2 regions of the Paeniglutamicibacter kerguelensis genome follow, and region 1 is predicted to be linked to the other one. Evidence: predicted binding sites of a transcription regulator. Region 1 holds the regulator's gene; the other holds the start of a gene.

Region 1 (7,599 bases):
CCGGGTCGACCTCCTCGGGCAGCGAGGCCTTCACATTCCCAAGACCCAACGAGCGGGCATTGTCGCGCGTCAAACCGATGCTGCGCTCGTTGACGTCCACCGCGTAAACCGTGGCCTCCGGGGAAGCCAGCGCCATGCTCAGGGCGATCGGTCCCCAACCACAGCCGATGTCAAGCAGGTTTCCGGTCGTTGAAGGATCCGGAACCGACTCCAAGAGCACAGCCGTACCCTTGTCGATTCGGTCCGGGCTGAAGATGCCGCCGGAGGTTTCGACCTTGCGGGATGCACCGCCAAGTTCGACGCTGATGGTGCGGCGTTTTTCCGGAGTTGCCGGTTGCGCACTGAAATAATGATCCGAGCTCATGTTGGCAGGTTAACCGCCCGGAGGCCGCAATCCCAAACCGCGCACGGCGATGTGGGCCCATATTGGCTCATTCGGGGTGTGATTTACGTTAAGGCGAGCCGTGCCATGCAGTGATAGAGTTTTCCCTATGACTTTTCTGTAAGACGCACATTGCGCATTTTCAACGCACCAGACGGCTTCCAACGCCGAAGAATCTGGGTCTCTGCCACGCGCCGAAAAGTCATAGTTCAAAGTCTTCCCAAGCCATGTCTCACCAAATGAAAACACCCCGGACCGTAGTTTCCGGCTTCATGGCTCCCGCGAACTTCATTGACCCAGCATGCGGTGGACCCCTTCGAAACGATCCATCCAAGGACAACACATGCAATCTCATGATGATCAAGCACACGAATACGGCGCTTCTGTCGGCGCAGGGCACTATTCTGGAATACAGCACGCAAAGGGGAACATGACCAACTCACAGCATTCCGGTCCACACGACAACGACATGGACGAGGCACAGATCCAGGCTGCCATTGAAAGGATCCTTGCCAGCGACCATTCGGTTGCCGACAAGAGCAAGCATTTCGGGGCACCCGAGCACGAGGGAATCTTCTCGGGCCGAGCCCAGGCGCTTAGCAACCTGACCCGTGAACATTCGTCATTCGACGGTGAACAGGAAGATCTTGCCGAACGCCGGGCACTTCGCCGTGTCGCGGGGCTGTCCACCGAACTCGAAGACGTCACCGAGGTCGAATACCGCCAGCTGAGGCTCGAGCGCGTGGTGCTGGCCGGGATCTGGAATGAAGGCACCGCACAGGATGCCGAAAACTCCCTGCGCGAACTCGCCGCCCTGGCTGAGACGGCCGGCTCCGAGGTGCTTGACGGCATTGTGCAACGCCGTGCCAAACCGGACCCGGGAACCTTCCTGGGCTCGGGCAAGGCAATGGAATTGCGTGAGATCGTGTCCGCCACGGGCGCCGACACCGTCATCATCGACTCCGAGCTCTCCCCGTCGCAGCGCCGTGCACTCGAAGACGTCGTGAAGGTCAAGGTCATCGACCGGACCGCGCTGATCCTGGACATCTTCGCCCAGCACGCCAAGAGCCATGAGGGGCGCGCCCAGGTCGAACTGGCTCAGCTTGAATACCTTCTCCCGCGACTGCGCGGCTGGGGCGATTCCATGTCGCGCCAGGCCGGTGGCCGCGTGGGTGCCGCAGGTGGCGGCATCGGCTCCCGCGGTCCTGGCGAAACCAAGATCGAACTGGACCGCCGGCGCATCCGCGACCGCATGGCCAAACTTCGCAAGGAAATCAAGGGTATGCTCCCGGCCCGGGAAGCCAAGCGGGCAAACCGGAAGCGCAACGAAGTGCCCTCGGTCGCAATCGTCGGTTACACCAACGCGGGCAAGTCCTCGCTGCTCAACAGGCTCACGCATGCCGGCGTCCTGGTGGAAAACGCGCTCTTCGCGACCCTGGATCCCACGGTGCGACAGGCCGAAACCGGCGACGGACTGAACTACACGCTCACCGACACGGTGGGCTTCGTCAAGTCGCTTCCCACCCAGCTCGTGGAGGCGTTCCGTTCCACGCTCGAGGAGATCGCGGACGCGGACCTGATCCTGCACGTGGTCGACGCGGCGCACCCGGACCCGGAAGGGCAAATCCAGGCGGTGCGCACGGTGCTCAACGACATCGATGCCCGGAACATCCCCGAAATCATTGTGTTGAACAAGGCGGATGTGGCCGACCCCTTCGTGGTGGAGCGCCTGCGCCAACGCGAGCCGAACCACGTGATTGTCTCGGCCCGCACCGGTGACGGCATCGAAGAACTGCTGCAGAAGATCAGTGCGGCAATTCCGCGGCCCAATGTCCAACTAGAATTGATGATCCCCTACGATCGAGGCGACGTGGTCAATAAGCTCCACGGCGCCGAGGCTGAAATCTTGGCCATCGAACACACCGAAAACGGGACGCGCATGATGGTCAAGGTGCGCGAGGGCATGGCCGCGGAAGTGGAGCAATTTAGTATTCATGGCTGAGGAATCACAAGTCATAGCCCTGTTGGACGCTGCGGTGTCCTCGATGGGCGGGCAGAGCAGGCCGGGCCAGCACGAGATGGCAAAACAGGTCGTGCGCGCCATGGAAACCGGCGAGCACCTTTTGGTGCAGGCCGGGACCGGAACCGGAAAGTCGATGGCTTACCTGGTTCCGGCCCTTGCGCACGCCCTGGACTCGGAAAAGCCCGTGGTGATTTCGACCGCAACGCTGGCCCTCCAAGCCCAGATTGTAGGACGCGACGTTCCGCGGCTCTTGAAGTCGCTGAAGGATGAGCTGCCCCGCGAGATGGAGGTGGCCTTGGTCAAGGGCCGCTCCAATTACGTGTGCCAGTACAAGCTCGGCGGCGGCTACCCGGACGACGACGAGGGAACGCTGTTCTCGATCGAATCCGACGCCCCGGTGGCCGGCGGCTACGCGGACGGCCCGTCCTCCGCACTCGGGCAGGAAGTCGTGCGCCTGCGCCAATGGGCCGAGCGCACCGAAACCGGTGACCGCGACGACCTGACACCGGGCGTCAGCGACAAGGCTTGGCGCCAGGTCTCGGTCAGTGCCATGGACTGCCTGGGATCCCAGAAATGCCCGATGGCTTCCGATTGCTTCAGCGAGATGGCCCGCGCCCGCGCGGCCGATGCCGACGTGGTGATCACCAACCACGCAATGCTCGCGGTGTCGGCGTTCGAGGGCCTGGCCGTGCTGCCGGACTTCGACACGGTCATCATCGATGAGGCCCACGAACTGCAGGACCGGGTGACAAGTTCGGTGACCCGCCCGCTGTCGGTCAACATGGTCCAGACCGCCGCCTCGGCGGCCCGCAAGCATTGCGCGGTAAGCGTCGACGCGCTGAACCAGGGGGCCAAGGCGCTGCAGCGCAGCCTCGAAGGCGTCCCTACGGGCTTGATGGCCCGCGGCCTCAACGAGGAACAAGAAGCAGCGATCAACCAGATCGCCGAGGCCGCACGCGTGGTCCTTTCGGATTCGAAGCCCGAGGCCAATGCGCCGGCGGACGGCGGACGGCAGATGGCTCGTTCGCAGGTCATGTACCTGGTGGAGCAGTGCACCAAGATGCTTGAAATGACCGAGGAGCGGGAAGTCATCTGGGCTTCGCGCCCGGGGCATTTCAGCCCGGGGGAGGGCTACGTCCAGCCGGACGAGTCGAGCCAGCCGACGCTCAATGTCGCACCCCTGTCGGTCGCCGGCAAGCTTCGTGAGGGCCTCTTTGATGGTCGCACCGTCATCCTGACCAGCGCCACCCTGGCCATCGGGGCGGCCTTCGAGCCCGTCGCCGGCGCCTTGGGATTGGTCGGCGACGGCGCACCAACATGGAACGGCGTCGATGTGGGAAGCCCCTTCGACTACCCCAAGCAGGGCATCCTGTATGTGGCAAAGCACCTGCCCAAGCCGGGGCGCCAGATGTCGCAGGAAATGCTCAGCGAGATCGAAGACCTCATCAAGGCTTCCGGGGGAGGGGCCCTGGCGCTGTTCACCTCGCGCCGCGCAGCGGAGGAAGCAGCCGAGATCCTGCGTTCTCGGTTGGACATTCCGATTTTGTGCCAGGGCGAATCAAGCATGAAGGCCTTGGTCGACCAGTTCTCCGCCGAACCGGACACCTGCCTCTTCGGAACCATGACCCTGTGGCAGGGCGTCGACGTGCCGGGCAACGCGTGCCGCCTGGTGATCATCGACAAGATCCCGTTCCCCCGGCCCGACGACCCGCTTTCCTCGGCTCGCAGCCGGGATGTCGCCAAACACGGCGGCAACGGGTTCATGGCCGTGGCGGCGAGCCACGCCGCTGTCAGGTTGGCACAGGGTGCGGGACGCTTGATTCGTTCGGTCAACGACCGCGGAGTCGTGGCCGTCCTGGACTCGCGTCTGGCAACGGAACGCTATGGAAGCTTCCTGCGGGCCTCTTTGCCGCCATTGTGGGCCACCCCGGACAAGCCGACGGTGTTGGCCGCGCTGGAACGGCTCAACGAAACCTAGGAGACATTGCGGTCCATTGGGAGCGCAGGCGTCAATAAACCAATGAGGAAGGGGCCGGTCGATTCGACCGGCCCCTTCCTCATTGATATGCCTGTGACGTCCCTAGATGGAGCGCATGACCGAAACCACTTTGCCCATGACCGTTGCCGCGTCACCGAGGATCGGTTCGTAGCGGGAGTTCTGGGGCAGCAGCCAGGTGTGGCCATCTCGCTGGCGGAAGGTTTTCACCGTGGCTTCGTCGTCGAGCAGCGCCGCAACGATGTCGCCGTTGACTGCTGTTTGCTGACGTCGCACGACAACCCAGTCGCCATCGCAAATGGCGGCATCGATCATGGAATCGCCGCTGACCTTGAGCATGAAAAGTTCGCCATGACCTACGAGCTGGCGCGGCAACGCAAACACGTCTTCCACTGCCTGGTCAGCGAGGATCGGGTTGCCCGCAGCAATTCGGCCCACCAATGGAACCATGGCGGTATCCGCCGAAGTGGTCAGTTCCGAGACATTCATTCCGTTCGCGGCCTTGAGCTCGGCCTGACCGGAAACCACTTCAAGTTTCGTGTCGGATTTGAGTTGCAAAGGCAGCAGGATTTCCATGGCGCGCGGACGTCGGGGATCGCGACGGATATAGCCAAGCTTTTCGAGCTGGCTCAGCTGATGCGTCACGCTCGAGAGGCTGGCCAGGCCCACCGCGTCACCGATCTCTCGCATGGAAGGCGGGTAGCCGTTGGCACTGACCGAGCGCTGGATCGTTTCGAGAACCTTTTTCTGGCGAATGGTCAGGCTCTTCGCGTCTCGCCGAGGGGTTCGTTGTTCGGTCGTCATTCTGTGTGCCTCATCCCGATCGTCGGCGGTTGGCCCGCGCGTTCCGCAATTTGTCGGTGCGGAGTGATGAAGTGAATTCACCGTTCCACAACACTTATCTTAGTGGACGGCGGCGACCCTTTCAAAGATTTGTTCGAACCGATCTGGACACGTGTCGTTGAAAAGTGCTAGAAATAACTTGCGAACTACGAACACATATTCGAAAAATGTGTTCGAACGATAGAAGCTTGTTCGATTTGTGGCCCACTCGCATCGGCCCGTCGTATCTCTAAGGAAAGGCAAAGACATGGCAAACTCTGCTCTCTCGGCCCCGCTCCACCTCGTTCCGGATCCCATCGCGTACCACGCACCGCAGGAGGCTCCGCTGCGGTTGACGCGCCGCGGGAAATTCGTTTTGATCGCCATGCCGATCTTCATGGCCAGCATGGGTGTACTCATGCTTCTCGGCTTGTTCCTGTCACCGGCCAAGGCCTCTGCCGACGTGCCCGTGGGTGTCGCCGCCCTCAGTGTCACCGTGATCGAAGGCGACACGCTCTGGGGGCTGGCTCGCCAGTTCGCGCCCCAGCTTGACCCCCGCGAAGCGGTGCGCCAGATCGCCGAAATCAACAACCTTGAGGGAGACGTCCTGTACGCGGGAACGGAACTCTACATTCCAACGGCACGCTAGCTGCCGCCCCGCAGACGGCGGATGTGACCCCCGCGTCATTGCGAACCGATTGTTACCCCGTTCCACATTGCTGATTCTGATGCCTTGGACCGCGCGCCCTAGACTTATGGGGTGAATGAACGGCTAAATCGCCTGGCAAAATTGCCCCTGCGAGAGAATCTTCAAGGTCTTGAACCCTACGGCGCACCCCAAATTGACGTACCGATCCAGCTGAACGTCAATGAAAACACCCATCCGTTGCCCGAAGCCGTTCATCGCGCGATCGTCGAGGAAGTGTCCGCTGCGGCGCTGGGACTTAATCGCTACCCCGACCGTGAATTCACCGAGTTGCGTGAGCGCCTGGCAGCCTACCTCGGCCACGACCTGAATGCCGAGAATATCTGGGCGGCAAACGGATCCAATGAAGTGCTGCAACAAATCCTGCAGGCATTCGGCGGACCGGGCCGCACGGTCATGGGATTCCCTCCCACCTATTCGATGTACCCGCTGCTGGCCAGCGGAACCGACACCGCATACATTGCCGGTGTTCGCTCCGAGGGCTATGCCCTGTCCGCAGCCGATGCCGCGGAACAGGTGCGCGCCGCGGCACCCAACATCGTTTTCCTTTGCTCACCCAACAACCCGACGGGTACGGCCCTGGGCCTGGATGTCGTCGAGGCCGTCTACGAGGCCGGTGCCGCAAGCAATGCCATCATCATCGTGGATGAGGCCTACGCGGAATTTGCCCACAACGGAACCCTGTCGGCGCTGTCCCTGTTGCCGGGCCGCGAGCGCTTGATCGTCTCACGCACCATGTCCAAGGCCTTCGCCCTGGCCGGGGCCAGGGTTGGTTACCTCGCCGCCGCTCCCGAGGTCACCGATGCCATCCGCTTGGTCCGTCTGCCGTACCACCTTTCGGCGGTGACCCAGGCGACGGCCAATGCCGCGCTCAAGCACGTCGAGGCGCTGCTGGCCAACGTCGAGGACATCAAGTCCCAGCGCGACCGGATCGTCAACGAGCTGACCCGCATGGGCTTGAACCCTGCGTCGTCGGACTCGAACTTCGTGTTCTTCGGCGGCCTCGAGAACCCCCGGTACATCTGGGAGGGCCTGCTGGAAGCCGGAGTCATCATCCGCGATGTCGGCATCCCCGGCCACCTGCGCGTCACGGCCGGCACCGAAGCCGAAACCACGGCGTTCCTGGTCCGCTTGGAAGAACTGCTCAATCAGGGTCCGCACGGGCACTAACGCTAAACTCATAGGTGCGGGGTTGCGCCGGACATATCCGTGTCCCCATCCCCGTGCCTCACATCCTCGTCTAAACGCCTGATCAAAAGGAATGTGCATGTCTGCCGAAAAACTCACGGGTCGTCGCGCTCGCCTCGAACGCACCACCAGCGAGTCCTCCGTCTTTGTCGAACTCGATTTGGACGGCACCGGCCGTTCCGAAATCAGCACCAGTGTTCCGTTCTACGACCACATGCTGACCGCACTTTCCAAGCATTCGCTGATCGACCTCACGGTGCGCGCCACCGGCGACACCCACATCGACGTGCACCACACCGTCGAGGACGTTGCCATCACCATCGGTGAGGTCCTGCGCACCGCGCTAGGCAACAAGGCGGGCATCCGCCGCTTCGGTGAAGCCACGGTTCCGCTGGACGAGGCACTGGCAAACGCCGTCGTCGACATCTCCGGTCGACCCTACCTGGTGCACACCGGCGAGCCCGCGGGACAGGAATACCACC
Region 2 (7,599 bases), on a different contig from region 1:
GGTGGGTCGGCATGACCTCGGGAACCACCGTGAAGGAGTAGCCGCGGCCGGCCTGGACCACGCGCTTGACGCCGAACTTCCGAGCGAGCTGGCCCAGCCAGGCACCGGAGGCGATGACCACCGAGTCGGCGTTCTGGCTCCGGCCCTGCGCGTCCACCACCTCTACACCGTTGGCGTGTTCGCGGATGTCGGCCACGTCGAAGTCGGTGACGATTTCCGCGCCGCGCGCCAGCACCGAGTCGGCGAGCGAGTCCATGAACTTGGGCGGGTTGATGAAACGCTGGTGGTGGATCTGGACGCCAGCCTTGACCCCGTCGCCCAGGGTCGGTTCCATGGCGCGGATTTCCTCGGCGCTCATCAAGTCGAATTCGACCTTGCCTCCGGAGGCGCGGATGCCCTCGAACTCGTGCAGCAGGGCGTCGCGGTCCTTGAGGTTCTTGAAACCGGTGAGGAACGGTTCGGCGGGCTTGGCTTTTTCGTGCATGCCCGCGGAGAGCGCCACCGACCCCGCGTCGGACCCCGCGCCGCCTGCATGCGCGCTCGAGTCGTTGCGGGCGATCTTGGTAATGGAGCTGCCGTCGGAAATCTCGTCGAAGGCATCAAGGCCGGTGGCGCCGATCTCGCTGAAGACGGCCATGGCCTCGCGCCACTTTCCCGGCGTGCAATGCCGGGCGAACCCGAGCAGGAAGCGGATCAGCGAGGGCTTTGCCGAGAGCGGGATGTAAAGCGGCGAGGCCGGGTCGAACATCGTCTTCAGCCCGTAGGTCAGCACCGATGGCTCGCTCAGCGGAAGCGTAAGGGCCGGGGTGAGCCAGCCGGCGTTGCCCCAGGAGGAACCCGCGGCCACACCTTTGCGGTCCACGATGGTGACCTTGACGCCACGCTCCTGGAGGTACCAGGCGGTGGAAAGCCCCACCATGCCCGCACCGACGACAACAACATGCTCCGGGGTCTGCGTATTGACCATCTCTGGCTCCAATCTGAGTTCATGGTTGCGGCCGCACCAGCACCTCTCTGTGCGCCTGCAGCCGGGAAAATCCTGGTGTTCCGTGGCGGGGCCGGCCGGGTCCCACTTGCCCGGCCGGCCCCGTCACGAGTCTTGAAGGAAAACCGCGTCGGTTTAGACGTAGTCCTTGTACTTTTCCAAGTGGCGGACCGGGGTGGAGAGTGCGTCGCGGCGGAACGGGTCGCCCAGTTCGCGGGTGCACATGATCTCGATGACGGTGGTCTTGCCGTCGACCATCTGGTTGTTCAGCGCCTCCTTGAGAGCGGAACCGACGTTCTCCAGCTTGTCCACGACGATGCCCTCGGCGCCCATGCTGCGGGCCATTTCGGCGAAGGACTCGCCGTTGTCCAGCTCGCCGGCGATGAAGCGGCGGTTGTAGAACTCGACCTGGTTCTTCTTCTCGGCGCCCCACTGGCGGTTGCGGAAGACGATCGCGGTGACCGGGATGTCGTGGCGGACCGCGGTGAGGACCTCGCCCATGCTCATGGCCCAGGCGCCGTCACCGGCGTAGGCGATGGCCGGACGGTGCGGGGCCGCGGCCTTGGCACCGATCATGGTCGGCAGCGCATAGCCGCAGTTGCCGAAGGACATCGGGGCGAAGAAGCTGCGCGGCTTCTCGAAGCGCAGGTAGCTGTGGGCAACCGAGTTAATGTTTCCGATGTCGGTGGAGACCATGACGTCTTCCGGCATCGCCTTTTCCAGTTCGCGAAGCACCTGGCGCGGGTGCAGCCAGTTGCCTTCCTCGCCTTCGGCCTCGGCGATGACGTCGAGCGAGTATTCGTCCTGCTCATGGGTCCACTCGGAGAGCTCCTGCTCCCAGGCTTCCTTCTCGGCCTTGATGGTTGCCGCGCGCTCGTCCTTGGTGCTGTCGGAGGCCAGGGTCTTGCCCTCGAGTCGTTTGGCCAGTTCGATGGCCACGGCCTTGGCGTCGCCGGTGATGCCTACGGCGATCTTCTTGACCAGACCGAGCTTGGTGTGGTCCGCGTCGATCTGGATGATCTTGGCCTCGGTGGGCCAGTAGGCCTGGCCGTACTGCGGCAGGGTGCCGAACGGGCCAAGCCGGGTGCCGAGGGCGATCACGACGTCGGCCTGCGAGATCAGCTTCATGCCGGCCTTGGATCCCTGGTAGCCCAGCGGGCCCGCCCAGAGCGGGTGGCTGGCCGGGAAGGAGTCGTTGTGCTGGTAGCTGTTGACCACCGGTGCGCCGAGGCGCTCGGCCAGCGCCTTGCATTCCTCCACGCCGTCGGCCATGACCACGCCGCCGCCGGAAACGATGACGGGGAACTTGGCGGTCGACAGCAGATCGATGGCCTCGTCGAGGGACTTGGTGCCGCCGGCGCCGCGGTCCACGCGGCGCGGGGCCGGGATCTCGGTGATCGATTCGCCGTAGAAGTAGTCGCGCGGGATGTTCAGCTGGGTCGGGCCGTTTTCGCTCATGGCGCGGTCGAAGCAGCGTGCGGTGAATTCCGCCATGCGGTTCGGGTGGGTCACGTGGCCCTGGTACTTGGTGAACTCCTGGAACATCGGGAGCTGGTTTGCTTCCTGGAAGCCGCCCAGGCCGATGGTGTTGGTTCCGGCCTCCGGGGTGATGATGACGACCGGGCTGTGTGCCCAGTAGGCCGCGGCGATGCCGGTGACGCAGTTGGAGATGCCGGGGCCATTCTGGCCGATGACCACGCCGTGGCGGCCGGAGGCCCGTGCATAGCCGTCGGCCATGTGTGCCGCGCCCTGCTCGTGGACCACGGGGACCAGGCGGATGCCGGCCGGGGCGAAGATGTCCATGGCATCCATGAACGCGGAGCCCATGATGCCGAAGATGTCGGTGACGTCGTTGGACACCAGGGTCTCAACGAAGGCTTCCGACGACGTCATCTTCTGGGCGCCCTTGGTTACTTCGCGGGAAGTGGCCTTTTCGGTCATAACTACTCTCCTTCGGGGTATCGAAACCTCACCATCGGGCAAAGTTCCAAAAAATGGTTCGTTTTGTTCCCAAAAGCGGGATTAATGACAAAACTATGCGATCCAAATCACATCCGTCAACCCCCTGTTCCATTTATTCTTCTCACTGATACGATTTAATGAAACTTCGCATATCGGCAGATCGGACCAATCATGGAAAACCTCACGGAACCGGAACTCGGACCCGCGGGTGCCGTCCAGGGGGAAACCCCGGCCCTTCGGCTGTTCGCGTTGCTCGAGCTGATCACCACCCGCGACCAGCTCTTTACGCTGCAGTCATTGGTTGACCAGACGGGCCTGCCCAAGCCGACGCTGCACCGCATGCTGCAGCAGTTGGAAGGCGCTAACCTGCTGACCCGGCAGAGCGACGGCCGGCATTACGGGACGGGCTCTCGCATGCGGCGCATGGCCGAGGACGTGCTGCTGAACGACACCCGCTACGGGACCCGCCACGCGATCCTGCGCCGCCTGGTCGACGAGATCGGCGAAAGCTGCAACATCACGGCACTGTCCGGCAACGAGGTCATCTACCTTGACCGAGTGGAAACCAACGAACCTATTCGCGTCCATCTGGGTCCGGGCTCGCGCGTACCGGTGCACTGCTCGGCCAGCGGAAAGATGATCCTTTCCCAGTTCGGCCCCACGCAGCGCGAACGCGTGCTTGCCACCGGGGCCCTGCAGCGCTTCACCGCCCACACCCTCACCGACACGGCCGAGATAGAGGCCGAACTCGACCAGATCCGCCTCCACGGTTACGCGCTGGACCGCCAGGAGTTCCTCGACGGGCTGGTCTGCTTGGCCGTCCTGGTCCCGAACTCCTCCGGGCGCTCGAACCTTTGCGTGGCGGTGCAGGCGCCGATGATGCGCAAGAGCACCGACGACCTGATCAAGCTGCTGCCGGCCCTGCGGCTGGCCGCGGAAAGCATCGCCCGCATCGAGGACCACGCGGACCTGGGTTCCCCGGAATCCGAACCGCTTGTGGTCGGGTGGTGAGGAAATGAACGAGATCCAGGCGCCCGGCCAGTCCCCCGTGTCGGTGCGCGAGGTCTTCGGCATCGACAGCGACCTGCGCGTCGCCAAGTTCGCCGAACGCACCGAACACGTACCGCAGATCGATCCCGCCTACCGTTTCAACCGCGACACCACCCTGGCCATCCTGGCCGGCTTCACGCACAACAGCCGCGTCATGGTCCAGGGATTGCACGGCACCGGGAAATCCACCCACATCGAACAAGTCGCCGCCCGGCTGAACTGGCCCGCCATGCGCGTGAACCTGGACGGGCACATCAGCCGGCTGGACCTGGTCGGCAAGGACACCGTGGTCGTCCGGGACGGCCAACCCGCCACCCAGTTCCAGGAGGGCGTGGTGCCCTGGGCGATGGTCCAGCCCATGGCCTTGATCTTCGACGAATACGACGCCGGGCGCCCGGACGTGATGTTCGTGATCCAGCGCCTGCTGGAGCGCGAGGGCAGCTTCACGCTGACCGACCAGAACCGGGTCATCCACCCGCACCCGCACTTCAGGCTTTTTGCCACGTCCAACACCGTGGGACTGGGCAACCTCAACGGCATGTACCACGGGGTGCAGCGGCTGAACCATGCGCAGCTGGACCGCTGGAACATCGTGGCGGCGCTGAACTACCTGCCCCTCGAGGACGAGGCGCAGATCGTCGCGGCCCGTGTCCCGGCGCTTGCCGACGCCAACGGCATGGAACTAATCCGCTCCATGGTGCAGGTCGCCACGCTGACCCGCGACGGCTTTGCCGCCGGCGACATCTCCACGCTCATGTCCCCGCGCACGGTGATCACCTGGGCGGAGAACATCTCGATCTTCCGCGACCCGGGCCTGGCCTTCCGGCTTTCCTTCGTCAACAAGTGCGACGAGGCCGAACGCTTCACCATCTCCGAGTACTACCAGCGGTGCTTCGCCTCCGAACTCGACGAGTCGTTCGCGCTCGTCCCGGCCGGAGTCTAGGGACGTGGGTGCCGCGGGCGCGCAGCTTGCCTCAGAACGCCGGACCCAGGAAATCCGGCAGCTGTGCGCGGCCAGCCTGCGCGCCCTGGCCCGGGACCCGGCGCTGGACCTGCTCGGACGGCATGTCTACCGCGGGACCAACATCCTGGCATTGAACGCCCCGCACCTCTATCCACCCCCCGAGACGGCATCCTTCGAATCTTTCAGGGGCGCCAGCGACGGCATGGCATTGCGTGTGCTGCATTCGGACGCGGCAATGCACCGCGCGGCCCTACCCGAATCCCCCAGTGCCAGACTGGTGTTCGAGGTCCTCGAACAATTCCGCTGCGAATCCCTCGCGGACCTTCCCGGGGTGCTCGCCAACCTCCGCCTGAGCCACGAGACCTGGTCAAAGGAATACCTGGCCTCGGGGTTCACCGAAACCGCCCTCGGCATCTTGCTGTACACAATCTTCCAGGTCACCCGCTCAAGGATCACCGGCGAACCCGTCGTCGAGGAATCCGAGGACATGATCGAATCCACCCGGGCCAACCTCGCCGGCTCGCTGGGCCACCTGCTTCCGGCCCTGCGCCGGCACCGGGAAGACCAATGCGCCTTCGCTACAGCCGCCCTGAAGATTGCCGAGCTGGTGGCCGAAAACGTCGACGCCCTCGAGGCCCGGCAGAAACCCAAGCCCAAGGCGAAAGACGGGAGGGCCAGGGAATCGGCGTTCGCCCTGCTGTTGGACGTGGAACATGAGGCCACGCAGATCGGCACGGCGGCATCCGGCACCAGCGCCGCGCTGTCCGGTTCCACGCAGGGATACACGGTTTTCACCCGGGCCTACGACAAGGAACTCCGGGCCGCGTCGTTGGTGCGCAAGGAATTGCTTCAGGGATACCGCGAACGTGTTGCCGCCCGCGTGCACACCGAGGCCGTGAACGTGCAGCTCCTTGCCAAACGCCTGCAGGCGTTGCTCTGCGTGCCGGAGGAATCCGGTTTCGACTCGGGCAAGGAGGAAGGGGTGCTGGACGGCTCGCGGCTGACCCAATTGGTGGCCTCCCCCGTCGAACGCAGGCTCTTCAAGACCCAACGCCTCGAACCCCGGGCCGCCACAACACTCACGTTCCTTGTCGATTGCTCGGGCTCTATGAAACAACACACCGAGGGGCTCGCCGCCTTCCTCGACGTCCTGGTGCGCGCGCTCGAGCGCATCGAGGTTCCCTGCGAGGTCCTCGGCTACACCACCGGGGCATGGAACGGCGGACGGGCGCTGAAGGATTGGCGGCGGGCCGGCGCACAGGGAAACCCCGGTCGCCTCAACGAGCTGAACCACCTGATTTTCAAGGACGCCGAAACCTCCTGGCGCACCGGACGTGACGGCCTGGCCGCCATGCTGAAACAGACCCTGTACCGGGAGGGGGTCGACGGGGAGGCCGTGCGCTGGGCCGCTTCCCGGCTGGCCAAGCGCGAGGAGGAACGCAGGATCCTTATTGTCATTTCCGACGGCAGCCCCGCAGACGGGGCCACAGCCAACGCAAACGACGAAAACTACCTGCAGCACGACCTCACGCAGGTGGTGCGCGGGATCGAGTCCGCGGGGGAAATCGGCATCGCAGGACTCGGCCTGGGCCTGGACATGAGCCCGTACTTCAGGCGCAACCTGATCCTCGACGCCGAACGCTTAGGCGGCTCCGAATCCGTCCGCGACTTGCTGGGGCTGCTCGAACGATCGCTTCGCTTGGCGCACTGAACGGACCGCTGCCGCTCCGGGTCGGACTCCGACCGCGGGCCAACGACCGGTCAGGCGCCGCGGGTGGGCGGTTTCGCCGCGCGCCGATCCCCGAAGTCGATCACCGCAAGGGACAGCCCGAGCAGGCCGGCGGTGGAGAGGATCCACAGTGCGAAACAGCCGATGTCGCCGGCCGACCCCTCCACGCTGCCCAGGGCGAGCAACATGGAACTGGCAACGGCGGAAAGCACCGCGAGGACCATCATTCCGGGGAACAGGAAACGCCGGGCACCGTCACCGCTACGGCCCCGATTCCGTTCAATCCAGCCATGAGCGGCCGGCACGGCAAAGGCCAGCACCAGGGCCGCCACGTGGCCCGATATGTACAGCTCATCAACACGCGGAAGCAACAATCCACAGGCAAGGGCCAGGAATGCGATGACCGCCGGAACTGCCCTCATCATGGAATCCCTTTCACGCGTGCCCAAGCAATCCACGCCCCAGACTACTCGCACCCAATCCAGCCGTTGTCCGGGATCTCAGGCCGGAGCCCTGGCCCCTGCGGCGTGTTGTGGCGAAAGCCTAACAACGCATTCCGCCGAAAAACCCAAGCAGCGGGGGGGGTCGGTTTCCTATAGTCCCTCCTGCGGTGCGCTATGAGCCGGCCGCCCAAACACATAAGTATGGTGTGCCGGGGCGGCGACATCCGTCGCTGTCCCGGCACACCACACCGTAGGTTTTGCCTGGGGCTCTAGGCCGTTGCCCGGCGGCTCGCGGACTTGAGTTCGCTGCCTTCGGGGCGCGGAGCTCCCAGCACCAGGATGTCGACCTGGTCGTCGGTCAGCGTTTTGTTGTGCTTGCGGCGCATCAGGAAGAAAACGACGCCCAGCAGCGACCAGACAGCCAGTGCCAGCATGGATTCCTTGCCCAGCGCGCCCGGGGAACCGG

The links. The regulator LexA, encoded in region 1, represses DNA repair genes until DNA is damaged. The targets are predictions, from matches to a motif close to TCGAACANNTGTTCGA.
Region 2: the regulator LexA is predicted to act here: its motif matches at 2,973-2,988, upstream of xsc (sulfoacetaldehyde acetyltransferase).

The regions. Positions count from the first base shown of each region.
Region 1 is NZ_JAGIOF010000001.1:819,404-827,002, forward strand. It holds gene JOF47_RS03630 (class I SAM-dependent methyltransferase) at 1-364, opposite strand, end outside; gene hflX (GTPase HflX) at 813-2,384, shown strand; gene JOF47_RS03640 (ATP-dependent DNA helicase) at 2,377-4,383, shown strand; gene lexA (transcriptional repressor LexA) at 4,486-5,205, opposite strand; gene JOF47_RS03650 (LysM peptidoglycan-binding domain-containing protein) at 5,492-5,872, shown strand; gene JOF47_RS03655 (histidinol-phosphate transaminase) at 5,984-7,099, shown strand; gene hisB (imidazoleglycerol-phosphate dehydratase HisB) at 7,197-7,599, shown strand, end outside.
Region 2 is NZ_JAGIOF010000004.1:202,209-209,807, forward strand. It holds gene JOF47_RS20335 (NAD(P)/FAD-dependent oxidoreductase) at 1-967, opposite strand, end outside; gene xsc (sulfoacetaldehyde acetyltransferase) at 1,121-2,926, opposite strand; gene JOF47_RS20345 (IclR family transcriptional regulator) at 3,119-3,958, shown strand; gene JOF47_RS20350 (AAA family ATPase) at 3,963-4,940, shown strand; gene JOF47_RS22410 (cobaltochelatase CobT-related protein) at 4,945-6,672, shown strand; gene JOF47_RS20360 (hypothetical protein) at 6,723-7,115, opposite strand; gene JOF47_RS20365 (APC family permease) at 7,403-7,599, opposite strand, start outside.